DNA from 2 places in the Actinoallomurus oryzae genome. Region 1 is predicted to be linked to the other one. Evidence: riboswitches for the same ligand, from Rfam matches in the RefSeq annotation. Region 1 holds a riboswitch; the other holds the start of a gene.
The links. Region 1 has a riboswitch for S-adenosylmethionine ahead of ABEA10_RS33445 (GNAT family N-acetyltransferase). Riboswitches for the same ligand answer to the same signal wherever they lie in the genome.

Region 1 (3,400 bases):
GCCGATCAACGCGCCGGCGAGCACGCCCACCGGAACCGCGGCGAAGAACCACCAGCCCACGATCGCCGCCGTCCGCGGCCCGAACGCCCGCGCGGCGAACGTCGCCACTCCTCCGCCGTCGGGGAACCGGGCGCCCAGCGCCGCGAACGTGATCGCCACCGGGACGCTGAGGGCCAGCAACGCGGCCCAGGCCAGGATCGAGGCCGGCCCGGCGGCCACCGCCGCCAGATGCGGCAGGGCCAGCACCCCGGGCCCGAGCACGGCCCCCACGAACAGCGCCGTGCCCTGGGCCGGACCGAGCCGGTTCCCGGGTGAATCCTCGATCGTACGTCCGCTCATCGTCGTTCCTGCCGTCATATTGATCGGTTGAGAGCCTTGAAGGTAGACAATCGACCGGCAAAACAACCGTCCTGGCGAACGCTCGCTCGAGATGAGTGCCAGAATCCAGCTGTGGACGAACGTGACGCCGAAATCGTGCGACTTCTTCAAACGGATGCCCGGCAGTCCTACCGTGAGCTGGCCCGCAAGCTCGACATCGCGCCGTCGACCTGCATGGAACGCATCCGTACGCTCACCCGCCGCGGAGTGATCCGCGGCTACCACGCCGACATCAGCCTGCCCGCACTCAACCGGGGAGTGCAGGGCCTGGTGTCCGTCAAGCTGCGCGTCTCCAGCCGTACGGCCATCGACGCCTTCAAGGACTTCGCGTCACGGCTGCCCGAGGTGCTCAGCGTGTACGTCGTCTCCGGAGACGACGACTTCATCGTGCACGTCGCGGTCCAGGACCTCGACCATCTGCATGCGTTCCTGACCGACCGGGTCAGCACGCGCAAGGAGGTCGCCGGCTTCCGTACGTCGGTGGTCTTCCAGCAGGTCCGCAATCCCGTACTGGAGCGCCTGGAAGACCCGGACATCGTCCCTTGAACCATCGTCGACGGCGCCGGCGGTGCCTGTGGCGGGTTGACCGGGTACGACCGTGGCAGGCATGATCGTGAGCCGGTAATTCATCCAGAGGATCCGAGGGACCTGGCCCTGTGACGGTCCGGCAACCTCCCGGCGGGAACCCGCGGGAAAGGTGCCAATGCCAGGAACGATGAAGGAGCGCTGATGAGCGTGCGGAGCGAGCGAATCAAAGAACACGCGCGCCTGGTCTCTCCTCCGACGAAGGAGGACTCATGAGCGTGCGGCTCGATGTTCCCGTCCTTGCCGGTGATGTGGTGCGCTTGGAGCCACTGACGGTGCGGCACGCGCCGGATCTCGCCGAGGCGGTCGAGGAGGACCGGTCGTCCTACGATTTCACGCTGGTGCCCCGCGCCGATGAGATACCGGACTATGTGGCGGCCCAGCTCGCCCGCGACGGGCTGACCCCGTTCGCCCAGGTTCGGCTCGCCGACGGCAAGGCGGTGGGATGCACCGGCCTGTGGGATCCTCGCGGCTGGCCGGATCGGCCGGGCCTGCGAGCGATCGAGATCGGCTTCACCTGGCTGGCCGCCTCGGCGCAGGGCACCGGGATCAACGCCGAGGCGAAACTGCTGCTGCTGTCGTATGCGTTCGACGTTCTCGGCGTCACCCGCGTCGATCTGAAGACCGATGCCCGCAACCACCGCTGCCGCCGGGCCTTGGAGCGGCTCGGCATCCCCTTCGAGGGCGTACTGCGCGCGTGGTCGATGTCGTGGGCACGCGGCGAGGAGGGCAAGGTCCGCGACTCGGCCATGTTCGCGGTGGTCGCCGGCGAATGGCCCGCCGTCGAACCGGTACTGCGAACCCGTCTCGCCGCCGCGATCTCCCGCTCACGGGCCGTACGGAAAGCGGAGAACGATCTCGCGTAGCGCGGAGCCTTTCGGCGGGCGTGCGGGCTCGTCGCCGGGCGGGGCCTACCAGTCGCCGTCGTCCTGGCCGTCGTCGTAGGAGCAGAAGGGGCCCCACTCGCACTGACGCTGGTCGGTGATGGTCACCTGGACGTCGTCGCCCCGGTTGACGGGCCGTCCCGCGGGAGGGTCCTGGCCGACCACGGTGTTCGGCTGCCGGCCGCCGTCCGGGGCCTGCTGCCGCCACTGCGGGTTCAGCCCCAGTGCGGCCAGCTTCCGCGCGGCCTGATCAGGGGTGAGGCCGCTCAGGTCCGGCATCGTCATGCCGCGGCTGACCACGATGGTGACGGGTTCGTCCGGGTTCTGCTTCTTCCCGGCCGCCGGTCTGGTCGTGATGACGTCGCCGCGCGGCACGGTGGCGCTGTCCTGCCGGAGCCGCCGGCCCGGCTGGAGTCCCGCCTGCCGCAGCCGCTGTTCCGCCTGGTCGAGTGGCTGGTTCCGGACGTCCGGCACGGCGACCGGCGGCCGGCCCGACGACAGGGTCAGAGTGAGCAGCGTGCCCGTCCTGACCTGCGTGCCGGCGCCCGGCTCGACCTGGGCGACCTTGTCCTTGGGCACGCTCGGATCCTGGCGGAACGAGCCGGCCTTGACCTTGAGACCGAGTCTTTCGGCCCGGAGACGCGCATCCGCCTCCGACAGGCCTACGAGCTGGGGCACGCGCGCCGTGCGTTCCGCCGTCTGGAACCACGCGAAGCCCCCGAGCAGGAGAGCGACGACGACCGCGGCGGCGAACAGCCCGTACGTCCGTGGACGACGCCGCCACTTCCGCGGCGGCCCCTCGTGGTCGGGGATCACCATGGTGTGCGAACTCGGCGTCCGCGCCGTCCCGTCCCGGCCGGACGACGACGCGCCCGGATGCACGTGGAGGTTCTGCGTCACCCTCTCGGGCGGTGGCGCCTGCGTTCCGCCGGCGGCCGGGGGCGGCCCCGGCGGCACCGGCACGGCGGACGCCGAGATCGCGTCGATGTCCGGCGGCAGCGACCGGAGGACCTCACCGGCCGCCGCGTGGAACCGGTCGGCGTCGGGCGGACGCCGTGCCGGATCGCGGTCGGTCGCCCCGGCCACCAGCGCGTCCAGCTGCGGCGGCAGGCCCGGGATCACGCTCGACGGCGGCGGCACCGTCTCGTTGACATGCCGGTACGCCACGGCCAGCGGGGTGCCGGCCTGGTACGGCTGGTATCCGGTCAGCAGCTCGAACAGCATGATCCCCGCGGCGTACACGTCGGTGCGAGCGTCCGCGTCGCCCGTCAGGACCTGCTCCGGCGCGAGGTAGGCCACCGTGCCGATGAGGATGCCCGTCTTGGTGTGCCTGCTCGCCGTCTCCGCTCGGGCCAGGCCGAAATCCGTCACCTTGACCTGCCCGTCCGCCGCCAGCAGGACGTTCTCCGGCTTGACGTCACGGTGGACCAGACCGACGCGGTGCGCGGCGCCCAGCGCGGCGAGTATCGGCCGCATGATCCGCAGCGCCGCGCGCGGCCCGAGCCGGCCCCGCTCGGTCAGCAGGTCACGCAGAGTGCGCCCGGCGACGTACT
Region 2 (3,400 bases), on a different contig from region 1:
GAAACCACCACCGACGAGGGGAAACGCCATGATCAGCCGTATGTCCCATGTGACGTGTTTCGTCCTTGACCAGGACCGGGCCAAGGAGTTCTACACCGACAAACTCGGCTTCGAGGTGCGCACCGACGTGACGATGGGCGGTGAGTTCGAGGGCGCGGGCCAGGGCTTCCGCTGGCTCACCGTCGGCCCGCCGGACCAGCCGGACTTCGAGGTCGTCCTGGCCGACTGCGCCATGGGGCACGACGAGCGCACCGCCGAGCAGATCCGTGAGCTGGTCGCCAAGGGCGCGCTCGGCGCCGGAGTGCTGGAGACGCCCGACTGCCGCAAGGCGTACGAGGAGCTGTCCGCACGCGGCGTCGTCTTCGTGCAGGAACCGGCCGAGCGGCCGTACGGGATCGAGGCCGTGCTGCGCGACGACTCGGGCAACTGGTTCAGCCTCACGCAGCGGACCGAGTGACCGCGCGGCGTCAGCCGAGGGCGCTGAGCTGGTCGGCGAACCACTGCTGCGGCGGCAGGGCGGTCGCGGCGGCGGCGAGGCGCTTGCAGCGCTCGGAGCGTTCGTCGGCCGGCATCAGCAGGGCCTGGTGCAGCGCCTCCGCGGTCTGCGACACGTCGAAGGGGTTCACCATGATGGCGTCGCCGGACATCTCGTCGGCGGCGCCCGCCTGGTCCGACAGCACGAGGGCGCAGCCGTTCTTCGACAGCGCCGGACCCTCCTTGGCGACGAGGTTCATGCCGTCGCGGATGGGGTTCACCAGTAGCACGTCGGCCATGCCGTACGCCGCGAGCGACCGCGGGTAGTCGTCGTTGACCTGCAGAATCAGCGGGTCCCACGCGCCGTCGCCGAACTCGTCGGAGATCTCGGCGGCCATCCGCTGCACGGCGGCGGTGTACTCCCGGTACTCCGGCAGGTCGTGCCGCGACGGGTAGGCGAACGCCAGGTGCATCACCCGGCCGCGCCATTCGGGGTGCTTGGCGAGCAGCTCGCGGTAGGCGGCCAGGCCGCGCACGATGTTCTTGGACAGCTCGGTGCGGTCGATGCGCACGATCAGCCGCCGGTCGCCGACCTGCTCGCGCAGTGCCGCGGCGCGGGCGGTCACGTCCGGCTCGGCGGCGCGGGCCCGCAGGGCGTCGCCGTCGACGCCGAGGCCGTGCACGCCGACGCGCGTGACGTGGCCCTGGTGGGTGACCGTACGGGCCTCACGGTCGACGCGGGCGCCCAGGACCGCCGCGCAGCACTCGACGAACGCCTCGGCCCAGCGCCGGGTCTGGAACCCGGCGTGGTCGGCGCCGAGGATGCCCTCGAGCACCTGGCGTCCGATGTCGTCCGGCAGCAGCCGGTAGTACTCCGGCGGCGCCCATGGCGTGTGCGAGAAGTGCGTGATCTTCACGTCGGGCCGGCGTTCGCGCAGGAGCGTGGGCACGAGTGTCAGGTGGTAGTCCTGTACGGCGACCTTCGCGCCCTGCGCGGCGTCCTGGGCGAGCGCGTCGGCGAAGGCCGCGTTGTAGGCCTCGTAGGACTGCCAGTCGCGGCGCGACCGCGCGTCGAAGTGCGGTTTGTTCGGGGTGTCGTACAGCATGTGGTGCACGAACCACAGCGTGGAGTTGGCGACCGCGTTGTAGGCGCGGTGAAAGGTGCCCGGCGGGATGTCCAGCATGCGGACGGCGCCGATGCCGGGGACGTCGAGCCGGCCCTCCTCCGCACGCCGCGCCGCCGCACGGTCGGCGTCGGAGAGCGTGGCGCAGACCCACAGGATGTCGCCGCTGAGTTCGCCCAGCGCGGACACGAGCCCGCCGCCGCCGCGTCGCATCGACAGTGCACCGTCGTCGGCCAGCGAGAAGGAGACCGGGCCACGGTTGGACGCGACGAGCACCTGCGTGTCAGCCATGGGGGGAGAGTAACCGGCCGTCGTGGGCCCCAATCGCCGAAGGTCGGCCCCTGTCTGTTTCGTGACCATACGGATGCTCACCGTGGCGTGAGATCCGTCTCGTGTCTCGCGCGCTGAGACTCCGGGCTGGCCAAAGAACCGGTCAGTCACGTATACAGTTCCTGATACAACTCAATACCGCTCATCCAGAGGGGTGGAGGGACCGGCCCGTCGAAGCCCCGGCAACCCTCCCGGACACGCGGTCCAGTGCGGCGCAGCCGCGCCGCAACTCGCCGACAGATGCGAGGCCGCCCGGGACAGGTGCCAACTCCGGCTCGTGACCAAGGTGGCACGAGAAAGATGAGGAGAGAGGCCTCGCTCCATGTCGCAGACTGCCGTCCGAAACCTCGGCCCCGCGACCGCACTTGCGTGCCGCGAATGCGGCGAATCCTACGATCTCGGCCCACGCTACGCCTGTGAGCAGTGTTTCGGGCCCCTCGAAGTCACCTACGACTACTCCCAGGTGAGCCGGGAGCGCATCGAGGCGGGTCCGCGGAACATCTGGCGCTACCGTGACCTGCTTCCGGTGCCCCCGAACGTCGCCGAGACCCCGAACACCGAGCCCGGCTTCACGCGCCTGGTCCGCGCCGACAACCTCGCCGAGGCGCTCGGCGTCCGCGCGCTGTGGGTCAAGGACGACAGCGGCAACCCCACGCACTCCTTCAAGGACCGCGTCGTCGGCGTCGCCCTCGCCGCCGCCCGCGAGCTGGGCTTCAAGGTGCTGGCCTGCCCGTCCACCGGAAACCTCGCCAACGCGGTGGCCGCCGCGGCGGCGCGCGCGGGCATCCGCAGCGCGGTGTTCGTCCCGTCGAACCTGGAGCGGCAGAAGATCGTCACGACCGCGGTGTACGGCGGCACGTTCGTCACCGTGGACGGCAACTATGACGACGTCAACCGGCTCGCCTCCGAGATCGCCGGCGAGCAGGACGACTGGGCGTTCGTCAACGTCAACGTGCGGCCCTACTACGCCGAGGGCTCCAAGACGATCGGGTACGAGGTGGCCGAGCAGCTCGGCTGGCGGCTGCCCGACCAGATCGTCGTCCCGATCGCCTCCGGCTCGCAGCTCACCAAGATCGACAAGGCGTTCCAGGAGCTCATCAAGCTCGGCCTCGTCGAGGACAGGCCGTACAAGATCTTCGGCGCCCAGGCGACCGGCTGCTCGCCGGTCGCCGCGGCCTTCAAGGCCGGGCACGACGTCGTACGGCCGGTCAAGCCCGACACGATCGCCAAGTCCCTCGCCATCGGCAACCCGGCGGACGGCCCGTACGTCCTGGACGCCGTCCGGCGCACCGGCGGTGCCATCGAGGACGTCTCCGACGACGAGGTGGTCGACAGCATCGGGCTGCTCGCGCGCACCGAGGGCATCTTCGGCGAGACCGCCGGCGGCGTCACGCTGGGTTCGCTGCGCAAGCTGCTGGCCTCGGGAGCACTCGACCCGGACGCCGAGACCGTGTTCATCAACTCCGGTGACG

Region 2: it holds a riboswitch for S-adenosylmethionine, as region 1 does, so the genes downstream of both, thrC (threonine synthase) here and ABEA10_RS33445 (GNAT family N-acetyltransferase) in region 1, are expected to answer to the same signal.

The regions. Positions count from the first base shown of each region.
Region 1 is NZ_BAABHF010000042.1:115,154-118,553, reverse strand. It holds gene ABEA10_RS33455 (APC family permease) at 1-339, opposite strand, end outside; gene ABEA10_RS33450 (Lrp/AsnC family transcriptional regulator) at 451-924, shown strand; SAM riboswitch class I at 1,002-1,100, shown strand; gene ABEA10_RS33445 (GNAT family N-acetyltransferase) at 1,176-1,829, shown strand; gene pknB (Stk1 family PASTA domain-containing Ser/Thr kinase) at 1,875-3,400, opposite strand, start outside.
Region 2 is NZ_BAABHF010000066.1:1,160-4,559, reverse strand. It holds gene ABEA10_RS48300 (VOC family protein) at 41-457, shown strand; gene ABEA10_RS48295 (alpha,alpha-trehalose-phosphate synthase (UDP-forming)) at 468-1,889, opposite strand; SAM riboswitch class I at 2,068-2,235, shown strand; gene thrC (threonine synthase) at 2,251-3,400, shown strand, end outside.